DNA from 4 places in the Phyllobacterium sp. T2-21 genome. Region 4 is predicted to be linked to each of the others. Evidence: riboswitches for the same ligand, from Rfam matches in the RefSeq annotation. Region 4 holds a riboswitch; each other region holds the start of a gene.
What was found. Region 4 has a riboswitch for cobalamin ahead of metE (5-methyltetrahydropteroyltriglutamate--homocysteine S-methyltransferase). Riboswitches for the same ligand answer to the same signal wherever they lie in the genome.
Positions count from the first base shown of each region.

Region 1: another riboswitch for cobalamin. It lies ahead of ACZ5FP_RS17470 (aromatic ring-hydroxylating oxygenase subunit alpha); the one in region 4 lies ahead of metE (5-methyltetrahydropteroyltriglutamate--homocysteine S-methyltransferase).
Region 2: another riboswitch for cobalamin. It lies ahead of ACZ5FP_RS11710 (CbtB domain-containing protein); the one in region 4 lies ahead of metE (5-methyltetrahydropteroyltriglutamate--homocysteine S-methyltransferase).
Region 3: another riboswitch for cobalamin. It lies ahead of cobU (bifunctional adenosylcobinamide kinase/adenosylcobinamide-phosphate guanylyltransferase); the one in region 4 lies ahead of metE (5-methyltetrahydropteroyltriglutamate--homocysteine S-methyltransferase).

Region 1 covers NZ_AP027912.1:3,519,342-3,523,988, forward strand. Annotated here, with positions in the region: gene purU (formyltetrahydrofolate deformylase) at 1-186, shown strand, start outside; gene ACZ5FP_RS17465 (FAD-binding oxidoreductase) at 412-1,503, opposite strand; gene ACZ5FP_RS17470 (aromatic ring-hydroxylating oxygenase subunit alpha) at 1,511-2,755, opposite strand; cobalamin riboswitch at 2,881-3,080, opposite strand; gene ACZ5FP_RS17475 (DUF1868 domain-containing protein) at 3,192-3,902, opposite strand; gene ACZ5FP_RS17480 (L-fuconate dehydratase) at 3,983-4,647, opposite strand, start outside.
Region 2 covers NZ_AP027912.1:2,335,715-2,340,361, forward strand. Annotated here, with positions in the region: gene ACZ5FP_RS11695 (DMT family protein) at 1-311, opposite strand, end outside; gene ACZ5FP_RS11700 (hypothetical protein) at 477-1,127, opposite strand; gene ACZ5FP_RS11705 (CbtA family protein) at 1,191-1,931, opposite strand; gene ACZ5FP_RS11710 (CbtB domain-containing protein) at 1,944-2,153, opposite strand; cobalamin riboswitch at 2,186-2,336, opposite strand; gene ACZ5FP_RS11715 (histidine phosphatase family protein) at 2,383-2,979, shown strand; gene copC (copper homeostasis periplasmic binding protein CopC) at 3,066-3,437, shown strand; gene copD (copper homeostasis membrane protein CopD) at 3,437-4,321, shown strand; gene ACZ5FP_RS11730 (NAD-dependent epimerase/dehydratase family protein) at 4,498-4,647, shown strand, end outside.
Region 3 covers NZ_AP027912.1:3,038,292-3,042,938, forward strand. Annotated here, with positions in the region: gene cobN (cobaltochelatase subunit CobN) at 1-1,079, opposite strand, end outside; gene cobW (cobalamin biosynthesis protein CobW) at 1,094-2,149, opposite strand; gene cobU (bifunctional adenosylcobinamide kinase/adenosylcobinamide-phosphate guanylyltransferase) at 2,154-2,678, opposite strand; cobalamin riboswitch at 2,841-3,074, opposite strand; gene ACZ5FP_RS15265 (cobyric acid synthase) at 3,225-4,647, opposite strand, start outside.
Region 4 covers NZ_AP027912.1:3,352,022-3,356,668, reverse strand. Annotated here, with positions in the region: gene metE (5-methyltetrahydropteroyltriglutamate--homocysteine S-methyltransferase) at 1-1,065, opposite strand, end outside; cobalamin riboswitch at 1,171-1,387, opposite strand; gene ACZ5FP_RS16655 (MFS transporter) at 1,450-2,754, opposite strand; gene ACZ5FP_RS16650 (TetR/AcrR family transcriptional regulator) at 2,864-3,442, shown strand; gene uvrB (excinuclease ABC subunit UvrB) at 3,635-4,647, opposite strand, start outside.

The sequences.
Region 1 (4,647 bases), 170 kb from region 4:
GTCACGCCCGACCTCGACGAGGGTCCGATCATCGAGCAGGAGACCGAGCGGGTCAGCCATGCCATGAGCGCCGAGGACTTTGTCGCCACCGGCCGCGATATCGAGAGCCGGGTGCTCGCCCGTGCCGTCAAGAAGCACCTCGAATCCCGCGTCATGCTCAATGGCCACAAGACCGTGGTGTTCTAAGCACAGGCATTTTTTTGCGGTGCGTGGTGCGTGGTTCGACAAGCTCACCATGAGGGAGGATGAGGACTTCAGGGAGTCATATCCTGCAATGCTTGTGATTAAGCATTGCAGCCCAACCCTCTCCCTCATGGTGAGCTTGTCGAACCACGCACGATCGCAATGCGAGCCTTCACCGCCAGTTATTGCCTGCACTTGAGAACGAAGAATAGCTCAAAAAGGCGGCGCTCAGGCTTCGATCTCCACATTGCCGAGCGGCTTGGTGCAGCAGGCGAGGACAAATCCCTCGTCGATTTCCTCGTCGAGAATACCGCCATTGTGATCCATCTCGGACTTGCCCGAGAGTTTCATCACCTTGCACGTGCCGCACAGGCCGGATTCGCAGGCCGCCGCAATGCGGATACCGGCGCCGCGCGCCGCCTTGAGGATCGTATCCCCCGGCATGCAGGGCACGTCCATGCCCGACATGGAAAAGGTGATCGTCGCCGACGCTTCCACGGCGTCGGTGGACATCACATCGAAGGCGGGCAGAACGGGTTCGGCAGCCGGACCGAAGCTTTCCTGATGATAGTGCGCCATGTCGAAACCGCTGGCTTCGAGCATACCGCGTACATCGCGCATGAAACCTTCCGGACCGCAGCAGAAGATCGTCCTGTCCTTGAAATCCGGCGACAGCAGCGGCAGCTTGGGCGCTTCCAGCCGCCCGCGGATACCGGTCCACACCTGCCCCATCTCGTGTTCCTTGATCAGGAACGACAGTTTCAGGTTGGGCATGCAGTTTGTCAGATATTCCAATTCCCTGCGGAAAATGATGTCGCTGGGCCGGCGGGCGCAGGTGACGAAGCTGATATCGCTCTGCGGGGCGCAATCATGCATCCAGCGGGTCATCGACATCATCGGCGTGATGCCGGACCCGGCCGAGATGAACAGGTACTTTTCCCCCGGATGCCTGCGCATGGAGAAATCGCCGAGCGGACCGAAGGCCTTCAGCCGCATGCCCGGGGTCAGGTGATCCAGCATCCAGCGGGTGCCGATGCTGTTCTCCTGGGCCTTGACCGTCACGGCGATGGTGAAGGGCCGTGACGGGCTGGAGGAGAGCGTATAGGTGCGCAGGACGGCTTCGGGCTGCACCGGCAGCTCGAAGGTCATGAACTGGCCCGGCTCATAGCGGAACCAGTTCTGGTTGTCGGAACGGAATGTGAAAGTCTTCACATTCGGCGCTTCCTCGATGATCGACAGACACTCCAGCAGATGCAGCCGGTCATTCCATGGCTGCATCTGGTCGAGGTGCGGGTAAGACTGAGGAACGCCCATGTTCATTGTGTACCTATGCTACCTTGCTGAGCCGCGTATCGCCGCCGGAGAGACGCTCTTCCATGAACCTGCAGTACCATTCGAGGAATTGCAGCACGCCGCCTTCATGCTCGGGCGAATAGGGTCCGGGCTCGTAGGCGGGCGAACGGATGCCGAATGCGTTTTCCTCGACGATCCGGCGGTCCTGGTCATTGGTCTCGAGCCAGACATGCGTCAGTTCCTCGATGGTGTAATCCACGCCCTCGACCGCATCCTTGTGCACCAGCCATTTGGTGGTGACCTGCGTTTCATCCGGGCCGAGCGGCAGCACGCGGAAGGAAATGGCATGGTCGCCGAGGATATGGTTCCAGGTGGTCGGGTAATGGAACAGCAGCAGCGAGCCGATCTGCTTCTCGTTGACACTGTCGCTGAGCTGCCGGCCGACGGCGCGGCGCCCGCTCATCGTATAGCTTTCCGCATCGCGCAGCAGCGGCACACGGGTGGCGCGGTACTGGCCGTCATCGGACATGCGGAAAATGCTGGGCAGGCCTGCCGCTTCGCAACGCTGCCAATGCGCGGCAATTTCCGGATCGTCTGCGGCGCCCTGGACACCGCTCACGCTCGGCGCTTCCGGGAAGGTCTTGCACAGCTCGGGATGATTGGCCACGCAGTGATAGCACTCGCGGTTGTTTTCCCAGACCAGCTTCCAGTTGCCCTTTTCGACGATGGTGCTCTGATAGGCGACCTTGGTTTCGGTGAGGTGGTGCGGCGCGAGATAGGGTTCGATCAGCGCGCGCGTCGCGCTGAAATCGACAGGATTCTGCGCCAGGCAGATGAAGATGTAACCGCCGACGCTTTCGCACTGCACCGGCTTCAGGCTGTGCTGGCTGGCGTCGAAATCATCGCCCATCTGGCGGGCGAACAGCAGGCGCCCGTCAAGCTCGTAGGTCCACTGGTGATAGGGGCAGACGAGCTTGGCCGACGTGCCGCGCTCGGCCGAGCAGACGCGCGAGCCGCGATGGCGGCAGGAATTGTGAAAAGCCCGGATCTGGCCCTGGCGGTCGCGCACGATGACCACGGGATAGTCGCCGACCTGCACCGTGAAGAAGTTGCCGGGCTTGGCGACTTCGCAATCATGGCCGATGAACAGCCAGTCGCGATAAAAGATGTTCTCCATATCCAGCCGGAAATAATCCGGATCGGAATAGAAAGACTGTTCAAGGCCGTAGCCGGGTTTCCGGTTTCTCAGGTTCCGGAGCAGTTCGTTGCGTATATCCATGTCGTGTCCTCGCCTCGATGTTGCGAAAGAACTGACTGGTGGTGACGGAGGAAGAACGCCTGCACGGCCAGCCACCGGCTGGTGCCCGCACAGAATCATGCTCCTTGATCGCCCACCGCGATCAGTCGGTTTTTGGTACCGAGGCTGGTTTCCGGGCTCTGGAGTTGCCGTATCGGCTGTCACGACGCCTTCCCGGGGTTGTGACCCAGTGGCTGTTATGCCGTGTTTCACTCCACTACCGTTGCGGGGGCAGCGCCGGGTTTCCGACCGGCTTCCCAATTCTCCGCTTCCCTAGAAAAGCGGCACCTCAAGTGCCCCGATAAAAGCATCAGGCACCCAAAAAGAATAGGTGCGGAAACGACATCGCATTTACGTAAGACGACACGCCGGGCGCGTGTACACTATGTCGCAGATTGGCGATCAAACGGCCTCTGGTTCAATCCAGAACCACCAGTTCCTCGAAATGATTCATATCGGCAAAACTGCAGAATGCGGGCGGATTCAACGCAATGACCGGCGATTCACGCCGGATGAATGCTAGGCAATCATCCAGAAGTTCCTGCCAGGCCCCGAGCCTTTCATCCGGGAACCGCGCGATCGGATAGGCCAGCGTGATGTGGAAGACATAGGTGTCGTGATCAGGATGCCGGTAACCGAACGGCACGGCCAGTTCGTCGCGCCAGGCGCGCATGATGCGCTCGTCATATTCGCTCGCACCGGCCACGGTCAGGCCTGCGGGCGTGACATCGATCACCTCGACGTTGAATGGTCCGCATCCCTCGAAATCCTGCAGGCGATCCACGTAAAGCCGCGTCATGTCGTCGATGCTTGTCTCCAGTGGAACATCATCTGGCCAATAGGACGGGCGGCGGCGATATTCGATAATGCCCTGAAACAGCGTCATGTGCAGGCTGGAGACGGGGGTAAAGGCCAGTTGGCCGGCATCGGGCATCGCCAGCATCCGGTCGCGCACGGCAATGACCGAGGCTTCCGACTCGGAGCCCTTCACCAGATGGCAGACCACCGTATTGCCGGGTTCCGGCTGAAAGACGCCCGCGCCGTTGTAGCGTCGGCCGAGATGCACCGGCGGTTCCGGGTGCAGGCTGGCGGCAAAGCGGGCAAGCGAAGGCTTGATCAGGTCGAGCATGGGAACCCCGTGACGAGAGAAGACGATGCAACCGCCATAGGACAGCTCTTTGTCAGACTGATGAAGCCCCGCCCCTTTTCCTATGGCCGGTGGAGATATTCCTCGATCGACGCCTGTTTCATTTCAATCGAGAAACCCGGCAGCGACGGCGGCATATAGGCGGCATCCCGGATGTTGCAGGGATCGACAAAATGTTCGTGCAGATGGTCGACATATTCGATCACCCGCCCCTCTTTCGTCCCCGACACGGCGATGTAGTCGATCATCGACAGATGCTGCACATATTCGCACAGGCCGACACCGCCCGCATGCGGCCAGACGGGTAGTTCATATTTGGCGGCAATCAGCAGCACGGCCAGCACTTCATTGAGGCCGCCCATCCGGCACGAATCGATCTGCACCACATCGATGGCGCCTTCGGCGATGAACTGCTTGAACATAATGCGGTTCTGGCACATCTCGCCGGTCGCGACCTTCACAGGCTTGATTGCCTGCCGGATCTTGCGGTGGCCCGCCACGTCATCCGGGCTGGTCGGCTCCTCGATGAAGAACGGCTTGACGAAGGCAAGCTTGTTGACCCAGTCGATGGCCTCGCCCACTTCCCAAACCTGGTTGGCATCGATCATCAGGATACGGTCCGGCCCGATCACCTCGCGGGCAATGGTCAGGCGGCGGATATCGTCTTCAAGATCGCGGCCGACCTTCATCTTGATGTGGTTGAAACCGGCGTCGACCGCTTCCTGGC
Region 2 (4,647 bases), 1.0 Mb from region 4:
ATCATCGCGAAGCCGACGAGGTGGTTGATGGTGATTTTCTCGCCGAGATACATCACTGAAAACCCGGCAAAGACCAGAAGCGTGATCACTTCCTGAATGGTCTTCAATTGGGCGGCCGAATAGATCTCGTGACCGTAGCGGTTCGCCGGTACCGCAAGGCAGTATTCGGCAAAGGCAATCATCCAGCTGATGAAGATGACCAGAAAGAGCGGCCGGTCCGCGAATTTGAGATGGCCATACCAGGCAAATGTCATGAAAACATTTGAGCCAAGCAAGAGGAGGATGGGGCGGATATAATCAAAGGAGGGCATGAAGTGTCCTTGGCTCTCAGCGTCTTTGGGCAGGGAATGCAATAACGTTCAAACGGTCAAAACGATCCGGACAGCAGGCTTACGTCAAGTCGCGCGCAGCGGAAAGGGCGATCTGGAGTTTGGCGGCAAGACATGCGCGGTGTGACCTAAAGGCCATAGCCTTGATCAGGCGTTGACGGGCTGTCGTGGCGGGCGTGTCAGATGGATGACGGAAAAAACCGCCGAAGCAAGCAGCATCGCGAATCCCAGGAAGGAAAACAGGCTGGTCAGGTGTCCAGGCACATCGCTCCAGCGCGGCCTGATGATATCAGCCGTGTTGTAGGGATCGCCGCTATACTGGCACATGACGAAAGAGCCGCCATTGCGCACAAGTGTGGCATCGAGATCGGAGACCAGGGCACTGACGGCGTCCCGGTGTTCGGGCATGTCACGCATATACACAAGCACAGCCTTCGTCGCAGCAAGATAGGCGTGCGAACAGGCATTGAACGGGCTTTGCTCGTCCGCAATGCTGCCGGGGACAATACCCCAGAGACAATAGCTGTATTGGATATTGGTGTAGTTCAACAGCCGCCGGAATTTCTCATCGGTGCGGGTCATGCGGGCCGCCAGATCGAGGATCGGCTTGCGGTAGTCGGCGATAACCGCCATTTCACCATGGGACAGGCTTGGAATGGAAATGCCCGACGTATCGGTACCGGCGCTGCTGCGGTGCGCCCATCCGCTTTCGGTTTGCAGCATGAACAGGCATACGACCAGAGCCAGAAGCCAGCCTGCCGGGCATCCCATGGGGATATCGAAGCGTTGCGGTCTCATGACAATCCCATCGGCAGCGGAAGCCTGAACGCCCGCGGGCGTTCAGGAATGGCGCGACTGCGCTCAGCGTGCCGCATGCAGGCGATAGCGCGGACGATGTCCGGCCAGAACCCGTTCAGCCAAAGCGCCGAAGAGCAGACCAAGCGTTGTCCAGACGATCACATGGATGCCCAGCGATGCGACGCGGAAATTCCAGAGAACGGTCGGTGAGAACTGTTCGGGAACTTCATTGATGGCGGGAAGCGCGTATTGCACCAGCGCAATGAACACGACATAGGCGGCACCGGCCATCAATGTCGCGTTCCATGCGCCGTGCTGGGCATAAAGGCGCTTTGCCAGACCCACAGCCGCCGCAAGGGCACCGAGCGAAACCACCAGCATGACGAAGAACAGTTCCGTTCTGGCCCCGATGGTATCCGGGCTGCCAACCGCAGGCGGATTCATCGGGTACTTGATGCAGGGAACGAGAACAATTGCCACAAAACCCGCGAGCGCCAGCAGGGCCGCCGTGCTGCGCGGGCTGAGGGAACTGACCCGGCCATGCACAAAGGCAAAAACCAGGGAGAACAATCCGCCAAGCGCGGCACTGTAGACCACAATGCCGGTAAACAGGCCGATGCCGGCCTGTGTCGCCCGCGTGACAAGCTCCGGTTCAGCCGCTGCGCCGGCCGCCTGGCTCATCTTTTCCTCGAAGGCAATGGCATGATCAACCTGCGGTTCGCCGAACACCCGGGCAAACCCGAACGCCAATAACCCGGCGATGACCCCTGCGATCATACCGCGGATCAAAAGATCTCTTGTCATTGTTTTGTTTCCTCAGTGGCAGGGAAAACCGAGGAGATGGCGGCCGTCATGGACGAATTCGTGCACATACATGCCCGAGAAGAGCGACATCGCACCTTCTTCCGCACCAATGAAATAGATTGCGAGCAGCATGATCAGCCCGCCGAAAATGGCCCAGGGCAAGACTTCGCCAAGAGGAATGGGCGTGACGCCTGCTGACGGCGTAAGAGCGATATCGGACATGAATTTTCTCCCAGAATGACGCGTTCACTAACGGAATAGATGATGTTGCGGCCAGGGTCTGGCTTTCAATCAGCGAAAAAGGACTGATTAATTACAGTGGCGCGACCGCTCCGGAATTTCACCGGCTTCCAAACTCGCAACAGCACGGTTATATCTGTGCGCGCCGCAGACTGTCAATGAACGGTCTGCGGGCTGTTTCCGGTTTTTTCTGAGGGTTTTGAGGGATATTTTGACCAGAGCCACGCGGTTGACCCTTGTTTGCCATGGCGCTACACCGGCGGTCCGCACAGGTGCTTTCCCCGCCGACGAAGCGCTTGAACCCGGGGAAGCCCAAAACCTGCAGGCCATTGCCGGGCATTTGCGCCGTGCGCACCATGTTTTGACCAGTCCGGCACGGCGCGCCCGGCAAACCGCCGATGCCCTGGGTCTGGAATCCGTTGTCGATGCGGCGTTGGCGGATATCGATTACGGGAAATGGGCGGGGAGGACGCTCGCCGCGGTCCACGAAGCCCACCCGGACGATGTAACGGACTGGATGAACAATCCCGCCTCGGCCCCGCATGGCGGCGAATCCGTCCATGATTTTCTCGTCAGGATTGCAGATTGGATGAGCGCGCATATGCATGATGGCGGTCACACAATCGTGGTGACGCACGCTTCCGTCATTCGTGCCGCTGTTCTGAGCGTCTTGCAGGCACCGGATTCCGCATTCTGGCGCATCGATGTCGAGCCGCGCAGCTGTACGGAAATGAGCAGCGACGGCCGCCGGTGGATGCTTCGCGCTGCCGCCTGCGCGCCGTCGCGCCCCACAGGGATTCTGCCATGATCCCGGCAAAAATCAGGCTTAGCTTTCGCCGCGCGGTCGCACCCTTTCTCCGGATCCGTCAAATCCGCCCGCTCACAGGAGTTCTCATGTCACGGCTCATTCGTATTTTTGCAGTCGCAGCGGTCCTTAATGCCGGCCTGTTGGGGCAGGTATTGGCGCACGCCCATCTTGAATCGGCAGTTCCGGCCGAAAACGCCATCGTGAAGGTCTCGCCCGTCGAGATCGATCTGACGTTTTCCGAGGGTTTGAATCTGAAATTCTCAGGTGCAACGATCACCGGCCCGGGCAAGGCGACCATATCGACGGGACAGGCCAAACTGTCGATCAACGACCACAAGACACTGGTCATTCCGCTGTCGGCACCCCTCGCGTCGGGGGAATATACCGTGAACTGGACCGCACTTTCCACCGACGGTCACAAGACCAAGGGCAGCTATACATTCACCGTCAAACCCTGATGGGGTTGGAGACCACGCTTGTTCTGTGCAGGTTCGTGCACAATACGTCCACGATGTTCCTGTGGGGCGCGTTTGCCTATCTCGCACTGCTTGTGCCCAAACCCCTGGCGCTGGAGATCGGGGAGCGCTTGCGTCCTGCGAGCGGGATCGCGGTCTTTCTGGCTATCGGAACGATCTTTGCCACGCTGCCGCTGCAGGCTGGAATGATCGGGCAGGGCTGGAGCGATGCCGTCGATCTCGGAACCATCCGGGACGTGCTGCTTGAGACAAGTGTCGGCCGCGGCTGGGCGATACAGGTCGCGGCGGCCCTGCTTTTGTTGCCCGCATTGGCTCTGTCGCCACGCCGCGCGTCCATCGCTCTTGCCATGGCTTCGGGACTGCTTCTGGCAAGCCTGGCATTTTCCGGCCATGCCACAATGCGGGAGGGCTGGATCGGCGCAGCCCACCGTTTCAACGATATGGTGCATGTGCTCTCGGGCGGCGCGTGGATCGGCGCGCTGATACCGGTCGTGCTGATCCTTGGCCGGTTGCGCCAGGCGGAATGGCGTGTGGCTGCGCGAACGGCGCTGATGCGGTTTTCGTCGGCCGGTCATGCGGCCGTCGCACTGGTGATCGCATCCGGCGTGGTCAATACCACGCTCGTCCTTCGACGTCTGCCGGCTGATTGGACATCCCCCTATCAGGCCTTGCTGGCGCTGAAGATCATTCTGGTTGTTGTGCTGACCGGACTGGCCCTGATCAACCGCTATGTTTTCGTTCCGCGCATGCGCACCAGCGAGGCAGGTTCCATACGCGCCATACGGCTCGGGACCCTGACGGAGATCACACTGGGCATTGTCGTGCTCGGGCTGGTTGCCTGGTTTGGCATGCTCGAACCCGTCTAGGTCGAAAAACGTGAGGGCAATGTCACATTCGATTGGGCTGTCTCGTCTTGGTGGCGCAAGACCAATTGCAGGCAATGACAGGAGACAGACACATGATCAGGAACATCTTTCTCGCAGGCGCCAGCGGCGCGGTTGGCAGGCGGCTTGCACCGCTGTTGGTGTAGGCCGGATATGTGGTGACCGGCACCACGCGAAGCGCCGAGAAGGCCGCTTCCTTGCGCCAGATCGGGGTCGAGCCGGCCATTGTCGATGTCTTCGATGCCGAAAAACTCAAATCCGTTGTGGCTGAGGCCGAGCCCGATGTGATCATACATCAGCTCACGGAT
Region 3 (4,647 bases), 310 kb from region 4:
ACGAAGGCGACACGGTCGGCCTGCGGTTCATGCATGACGATATTGGCCTGCACCGCTTCGTCGAAATGCTGCGCCGACTTGAACGACACGGCGCGCGACAAAACCCGGCCATCCACCTCAGGCAGGGCAACATTCATCGCCAGGTCGCGGGCGGAAAGGCCCTGATCCGACTGGCGCCACTGCTCGGCGCTGGAGCCGGAGAAGATGACCTGCAGCACCATTGCGCCATCATGTTCAAGCACCGTCGGCTTGCGCGCGGAACCGGGTGCAGACACGGCAAACCCCGTGGCATTCAACACCACGGCGGGCGGCGCTTCGGCAAAGATGCTCTCCAGCGTGGCGATGGAAACCGGGTCCTTCAGGCTGGAGACGAACACCGGCAGCGGATTGAGCCCCTTGGCGCGCAACGCATCAAGCAAAGCCGCCACAGGCTGGGTCTGGCCGCTCTGCACCAGCGCCCGGTAGAAGCAGATGGCAATGACAGGCGCGCCGTCCGTCCAGTCATGGCGCATCGCGTCCAGCGAGGGTGCTGAATTGCCGGGCCACCACAACCCCGCCTTGAGCAGCGGCGCGGCCTCCTGCGGCTTCTCGCCTGATGAGATCAGCGCCGCGCAATAGTCGAGGAAACGCTGGGCATTCTGCGCCCCGCCCTCCAGCAGATAATGCCAGAGCGCATCGCGATCATGCCGGGCGACGGTCGAAAACCGGTCGAGCCCCGGATCGGGCTTGTCGTCCCCCGGCAGCACCGCAAGCTGCACCTTGTGATTGACGGCGCAGGCATGCAGCGCTTCGAGGCCATAGGGCCAGTAGCTCTCGCCGCCGATCACCCGGACGACGATCAGCCTGGCATGGCGCGCTGTCCGCTCGACATAGGCGTCGACGGACATCGGGTGTGACAGGCTCATCATATTGGCAAGGCGCAGCGAAACTGCACCGTCGCCCTGCCGCCGTGCGGCGGCAAGGCTCGCCAGTTCCGTATCGGCGGCGGACAGGAACAGCACATCTCCCGGCGTCTGGCCGAGGTCGATGGCCTCGGTGCCTTCAGCGATGGTGCCTTTCTGGGCAAGCAGGAGATGCATTCAATATCCTATCGTCAGGCAGCGGCAGCGGCGGTGACCGCCGATGTAATGGCGTCGTTGTCGATATCGTGCAGTCCGATGACGACGAGACGGGTCTGCCGTTCCTCGCCCGGATTCCACGCGCGGTCGAAGTAATGCTCGATGCGCGTGCCGACGGCCTGCACCACCAGCCGCATCGGCTTGCCGGGAACATCGGCAAAGCCTTTCAGGCGCAGGATGTCGTGATCGGCAATCACGGCCTTCAGCTTTTCGACAAAGTTTTTGGGTTCGGCCACCGGACCAAGCCCGACAACAAAGCTCTCGAACTCGTCATGGTCGTGCTCTTCGCCCGCTTCATGTTCCATTTCATGGTGCGACTTGCGGTTGGCAATGTCCTCTTCGGTGCCGACGCCGAGACCGAGCAGCAGTTCATTGCTGAGCTTGCCGAAGCTGGCCGATACCATGTTGAGCGAGCGCGACGAGCGGCTCTGCACATCGCCGCGCACGCCGTCGAGCTGCTTGTCGCTGATCAGGTCGCTCTTGTTCAGCACGATCAGGTCGGCGGCACGGATCTGGTCCTCGAACAGTTCCTCGAGCGGGCTGTCATGGTCGAGCGATTCGTCCTGGATGCGCTGGGCATCCACCTTGTCGTGGTCATCGGCAAAGCGGCCTTCGGACACGGCGGAAGCGTCGATCACGGTGACGACACCGTCAACCGTCACCTGCGTCTTGATCTCCGGCCAGTTGAAAGCTGCAACCAGAGGCTGCGGCAGCGCGAGGCCCGAGGTCTCGATGACGATATGATCCGGACGGTCCGGACGGTCGAGCAGCTTGGTCATGGTCGGGATGAAATCATCGGCCACGGTGCAGCAGATGCAGCCATTGTTCAATTCGATCACATCCTCATCCCGGCAGGCTTCGATGCCGCAGCCCTTGAGCAGGCCGCCGTCGACACCAAGATCGCCGAACTCATTGATGATGAGCGCGATGCGCTTGCCATTGGCATTTTCGAGCAGATTGCGGATCATCGTGGTTTTGCCCGAACCGAGAAAACCGGTGATGACCGTTGCTGGAATCTTCTGACCCTGCATATTCCTATCCCTTCATGGTGAGCGGCAGCCCGGCTGCCACGAAATAGACTGTTGCCGCGGCCTGTGCCACGGCCTGATGGAGACGTCCGGCATGGTCGCGAAAATCGCGCGCCATGCGGTTCTCCGGTACAATGCCGAGACCCACTTCGTTCGAAACCAGAACGATCGAGCCCGGAAGTTTCGGCAGCACTTGCATGAGCTGCCGTGTCTCGGCGGTGATATCGCGCTCGGCCATCATCAGATTGGTCAGCCAGAGCGTCAGGCAATCGACGAGGATCGCTTTTCCTTCGGCTGCAACCCCCTGCAGGGTGTCCACCAGATCGAGCGGCTCTTCGATGGTGTGCCAGGATGATCCGCGCTGCGCCTTGTGCAGGTCGATGCGGACTGACATTTCCTCGTCCCAGGACCTGCCGGTTGCGAGATAAACGGGCTCAAGGCCGGAAGCCATGATCAGGCCTTCGGCAAAGCTGGACTTGCCCGAGCGGGCACCGCCGAGAATGAAGGTCACGCCGTGATTCAGCTGGGGCATCGCCGTCACTGCAATCGCGATGATCCGTCAGGTACGATCAAGCGGAATGCGGGCGGGGAAACGAGCGCGTATACAATGCGAGCAGCCATAACAACCTCCGTGCTGGGCCTGAAGGGACACGACCCTTCGGTTCTTGGGCAGGATTGCCCCGAGCGCTTCCTGGGAAACGCTCTATGACTGGCAGGTCTCCTGGCTCGCGGGTCACATGATGAATGCCGCCTTCCCGGTTTCCCAGTGGCTGCCTTCTGCATATGCGTCAGGCTTTGCATTGATCCTCGCCGCTCTACAGTCGCGGGGTCGGCTGCGGTGGGGTCGCCCTTGAGGGTACAACCGTCGCATTCCCTTTTGATCCCTTGGCCTTTGGCCAATATGGGAACCAATCATGGCTGGGACGTTATTCACCCCCCACGGGAAATGTCAATGGAATCCGCGCGGTTTGCTCAGGGAGTAGTGGGTGGTTCGACAAGCTCACCATGAGGGAGGTGGAGGATTGCAGGGGATATGTTCTGCAATCTCCGCGATTAGCATTGCAGCCCACCCATCCCCTCATGGTGAGCTTGTCGAACCACGCACCGCAGCACATGCAAGCAGCGCGTCCACATCCAGCACTGTTTCAAGCTCGGCAGCGATACTGTCCAGCGCGGCGTCCACCCCGGCCTTGTAGTCGAATGTTTCAGCGGCAATGCCCATCGTGCCCAGCAGCGCGGCACGAAACCGGTCCGCCGCAAAAAGCCCGTGCAGATAGGTGCCGAACACCTTGCCGTCCGCCGATATGGCGCCGTCATCGACGCCGTTGATGCGCACGGCGGGGCGCGAACAGTCCGGGCCGGTCGTCCGGCCCAGATGAATCTCGTAGCCATCGAGCGGCAGGTCGAACGGCAGCGACTGCGCCGCCACGTTGCGCACGGTCTTTTCCGGCTCCATCACCGTATCGATATCGAGATGCCCAAGCCCTGCCGTCTCCGTCACGCTGCCCTCGATGCCGTCGGGATCGCGTACGGTCCGGCCGAGCATCTGGAAACCGCCGCATATGCCGATGATATGGCCGCCGCGCCGCCGGTGCAGGTCGAGATCCCTGTCCCAGCCGTTCTCGCGGAAGCGCAGGAGGTCGCCGATGGTGGATTTGGAACCGGGAATGATGACCAGTCCCGCATCGGCAGGCAGCCGCTCGCCGCTGCGCACCATCACCACATCCACCTGCGGTTCGGCCATCAGCGGGTCGAGATCATCGAAATTGGCGATGCGGTCGAGCACCGGCACGGCGATCTTCAGCGCCCGGCCCTCGCCCTTCACCAGACGTTCCAGCACGACGGAATCCTCGGCCGGCAGCCGCGCCGCGTCCTTCAGCCATGGCACCACGCCGAATGACGGCCAGCCGGTGAACTGCGTTATGGCTTTCAGGCCGTCATCGAACAGCGAGACGTCGCCGCGAAACTTGTTGATGATATAGCCGGCAATCATCTCGCGGTCTTCCCGCTGCAGGATCGCATGGGTGCCGACAAGCGAGGCGATCACGCCGCCGCGATCGATATCGCCGACCAGAACGACAGGCACATTGGCGCGGATGGCAAAGCCCATATTGGCGATATCGCCCGCCCGCAGGTTGATTTCGGCGGGAGACCCCGCTCCCTCGACGATGACCAGATCGGCGCCCTCACGGACGATGTCCCACGACGCCATGACCGCATCGAGCAGCTGCGCCTTGAATGTCTGGTAGTCGCGCCCCTTGGCCTGGCCCCAGACTTTGCCCTGCACGATGATCTGGCTGCCGGTCTCCGATTGCGGTTTCAGCAGCACCGGGTTCATATGTACCGAGGATGGTACGCCGCAGGCGACGGCCTGCAGCCACTGCGCCCGCCCGATCTCGCCGCCATCGTCGCTGACCGCCGCATTGTTCGACATGTTCTGCGGTTTGAACGGCCGAACCTTTAATCCGCGGTTGCGCGCAAGCCGGCAAAGTCCGGCCACC
Region 4 (4,647 bases):
GAAGTCAGGGTCGATGTCCGTTTCAAGTTCGAGATCGACAGGCGTGTGCAGCAGCGAACAGGACGGGGCGAGAATCAGGTGATCTGTTCCCCGCTGGCTGATCACCGGTTCGATACGCCGCAGGATCGCCTCGAGATCGGCCCGCCAGACATTGCGGCCGTCGATGACGCCGAGCGACAGGACAAGTCCGGCAGGCGCTTGGGTTACGATCGTCTGGAGCTGCTGCGGTGCACGGCAGAGGTCGAGATGCACGCCGGCAACGGGCAGCCCGAGCGCCAGGTCGAGATTGTCGCCAAGCGCGCCGAAATAGGGCGTCAGCAACAGTTTCAGGCGGGGAAGGGCGCGCGCGAAGAATTCATATGCCACGCGGAATGCCGTCTGCGTGCTTTCATCGAGATCGAGCACCAGTGCGGGCTCGTCGATCTGCACCCATTCGGCGCCGTTGGCGGAAAGGCGGCGCAGAATTTCCGTATAGACCGGCAGGAGACCCGGAAGGAGTGATAGCGGGTCGAGCTGTGCGTCCTTGCTCTTGGCCAGTTTGAGGAATGTAACCGGCCCGAGAACCACCGGGCGCGTGTCAAAGCCCTGCTCCTTCGCTTCGCGGTATTCGTCGACCGGCTTGTTGGAACCGAGGGTGAATTCCTGCCCCTTTGTCAGTTCCGGCACCATGAAATGATAGTTGGTATCGAACCACTTCGTCATTTCCTGTGCCGCCACCCCGTGGTGGGTGCAGGCGCCGTGATCATGGCCGCCCTGGCTGCCGCGCGCCATGGCGAAATAGGTTTCGGGCGAAACCGGTCCGCCTTTCCATTCGTAGCTCTGGGGCACTGCGCCCAGCATGACACTGGTATCCAGCACGTGGTCATAGAGCGAGAAATCATTGCTGGGTATGTGGCCGAGGCCGAGCTTCTGCTGCAAGGCCCAGTTCTCCTCACGCAACCCGGCGGCGATATCCTGCAGGGTGACGATATGGGACTGGCCCGACCAGAATTTTTCTAGCGCGAATTTCAGTTCGCGCCGTTTGCCGATCCGCGGAAAACCCAGATTGCTTGTGGTGATAGACATAGTTCTTTACCCCGATGGTTGAGGGCAAAGGCCAGGCGCACGCGTGCAGGACATACGGGCGCCCAAGACGTCCGCTTGCAAGCGACACACCGGACACCCCGCCCGTGGACGTTATCTATCGAGGCAGGTCTCCTGGCTTGCGGGTCGGTGCTCTCGTCAGGCCTTCCCGATCCGTCCTGGGATCAGTGACACGAAATTGACGAGAACTCGCCGCTTACAGTTGCGGGGGCAGCTCCGGATTGGACCGCTGGCAGCGATCGCACCGTATTCCCTCTTAGCTCTGCGCCCGAAGGCGCAGAGAACCACGATGCGGGGTATGGTAGGCGCGTGCCCGTAGACTGTCAATAACACATAAAGACATATTTATATGGTTACATCCTAAGTTCAGTGGGCGATGGCGGGTTCGCCGACGCGGTCGTCCTTGCTGCTCTTGCGGATGGTCAGCGCCAGCAGCGCGGCGATCAGGCACAGGATGCCGGCGGTGAAGAAGGCCGGGAGGTAGCTCGCATATTCCGTACGGGCAAAACCGCCGCCATAGGCCGCCGATGCTGCGCCGAGCTGGTGACCGGCAAAGACCCAGCCGAACACCATGCCGGCCTTTTCCCGGCCGAAACGGTCCGTTGCCAGCTTGACCGTCGGCGGCACGGTGGCGATCCAGTCGAGGCCGTAGAACATGGCGAACAGCGACAGGCCGTAGATCGAAAAATTGCTGTAGGGCAGGAACAGCAGCGAAGCGCCGCGCAGGCCGTAATACCAGAACAGCAGCCAGCGATTGTCGACCCGGTCGGACAACCAGCCGGAGCCGATCGTGCCGAAGAAATCGAAGAAACCCATCATGGCAAGCACGCTGGCGGCGGTGACGGCCGCAAGCCCGTAATCACCGCAGAGCGCGACGAAGTGGGTCTGGATGAGGCCGTTGGTGCTGGCGCCGCAGATGTAGAAGGTGGCAAATAGCACCCAGAACGTGCTGGTGCGGGATATTTCCTTGAGGGTGGCCAGCGGCAGGATGATGAGCGACAGCAGGCCGCCGTTAATCGGTGCGGTCTTGGCCACGTCCTTCTCGCCATAGGCGGGTAGGCCGACATCGGACGGGCGGTCCCGCATCAGCAGGAAGACGGCGGCTGCTGCGACGGCGAGCAGGGCGCAGACCATCATGGTCGCCGCGCGCCAGCCGTAGTTTTCACTGATGGAGGCCATGAGCGGCATGAAAGCCAGCTGCCCGGTGGCCGAGCTTGCGGTCAGCATGCCCAGCACCAGCCCGCGCCGGTCGGTGAACCAGCGGGTGGCAACTGTCGCACCGAGCACCATGGCGGTCAGGCCGGTGCCGAAACCGATCACCACGCCCCACAGCAGGATGAGCTGCCAGATCTGCGTCATGCCGAGGGACAGGAAGGAGCCGCCGGCGATCAGCGCAAGCGCCACGCACACGACCTTCCGTACGCCGAAATAGTTCATGAACGCCGCGGCGAACGGGCCCATCAGCCCGAACAGCAACAGCCGGATGGAAAAGGCGGTGGCGATCTGTTCCGTCGTCCAGCCGAATTCCTTTTCCAGCGGCACGATGAGCACGCCGGGGGCGCCGACGGCCGCTGCCGTCACAAGCATGGTGAGGAAGGTGACGGATACGACGACCCAGCCATAGTGGACATTGCGCCGGGCGAGCGCGGCAGCGAGAGGCGATGAAATCATGTTCGTGTTCCCTGGAGGGTAATCGGCTTTTAGATGACGATCATCATATTGACTATTGATGACGGTCATCATATAAATTGTCAATGCAGTTTTTTTGAAGGAATGTTTCATGCGCGTCAGCAGGGACCAGGCAGCACAGAACCGCGCCCGCATCATCGAGATCGCCGGACAGCAGTTCCGCGAAAAGGGTTTTGACGGCATCGGCGTCGCCGATGTGATGAAAAGCGCGGGGCTCACCCATGGCGGTTTCTATGGTCATTTCAATTCGAAGGATGACCTGATCGCCGAGGCCTGCGCGGCGGCCATGGCTTTGTCGGTCCGGCGGTGGACTAGCCTGTCCGAGGCGTCGCCTGACGATGCGCTCGGCGCGATCACCCAATCCTATCTGGCGGGTGACGCCCATGGCGAGGGACAGATGAGCGGCTGCATGATGGCCGCATTGGCGCCGGATATCGCGCGGCGCGGCGGTCCCGTCCGTTCGCGCTTCACCGAGGGCACCAAGGCGCTTCTCGATATTCTCGTTAACGCCGTGACCGGCCGCAGCAAAGCCCGGCAGCGCGAAAAGGCCATTGCCATCATGGCGGGGCTGGTGGGCACCGTGGTGCTGGCGCGCGCCGTGGACGATCCTGATTTTGCCAAGGAGATCAAACGGGTCGGTGCGGAGGTGTTCGGCAGGGATGGGGAGTAACAAGAGCCATTGGCAATCCTATGGTGCGTGGTTCGACAAGCTCACCATGAGGGAGGTTAGGGATTGCAAGGAGTCATTTTCTGCAACGTTTGTGACTAACCTTGCACCAAACCGCTTCCCTCATGGTGAGCTTGTCGAACCACCCACCATGCACAATGACACCTGCGGCCAATCTGCAATGAATACGCCGTATTACCGCCCCGGACGTCCCGTTTTGCCCGGCCGGCGTTTCTTGCGCGCATCGTTTGCGTCCTCATAGGAGCCGATGCCGCTGCGCTCGCGGCGAATGATGGTATCGTCATTCCGGTTGGTAGCCCCGGGAAGCGCCGGTTTTTCCGGCACGGCGCCGCGCACGGGCTTTTCGGTCCGGCCGACAGTCATCTCGTCCAGCGTGTTCTTGCGGAATTGTCCACCGCCGAACGGCCGGGTGGAATCGCCGCCCATCTCATCGAGATGCGGCTTGCGGAACAGCGGCGAGTTCGGATCGCTGTTCTCGTCGGTGACCACGCGGTGCATGGCGCGGCCGGCATTGTGCCGGCCCTTGGTGCGGCCGCTGACCGGGCTTTCCAGTTCCACTTCGCGCGCCATCGGGTCGTCCGATATCGCCAGCTCCGTCTCGCGCAGCCGCTTGATTTCGTCGCGCAGCCGTGCCGCCACTTCGAAGTCGAGATCGTCGGCGGCTTCGCGCATCTGCTTTTCCAGATGTTCGAGGTGCGATTTGAGGTTGTTGCCCATCATCGCGCCGGACTCGGCAAAGCCGGAAATATCGGCCCGGACGTGATCGCGCTCGTACACGCTGTTGAGGATATCGCCGATGTTCTTCTTGATGCTGGCGGGCGTGATCCCGTTGGCCGTATTGTAGGCTTCCTGCTTTTCACGGCGGCGGCTGGTTTCCGCCATGGCCCGTTCCATCGAACCGGTCACGTGATCGGCATAAAGAACAACCTTGCCGTCGACGTTGCGGGCGGCGCGGCCGATGGTCTGGATCAGCGATGTTTCCGAGCGCAGGAATCCTTCCTTGTCCGCATCGAGAATGGCGACGAACCCGCATTCGGGAATGTCCAGGCCCTCGCGCAGCAGGTTGATGCCGACGAGCACGTCGAAGGCGCCGAGCCGCAGGTCACGCAGGATTTCGATGCGCTCGAGCGTATCGATGTCCGAGTGCATGTAACGCACGCGGATGCCCTGTTCGTGCAGATATTCCG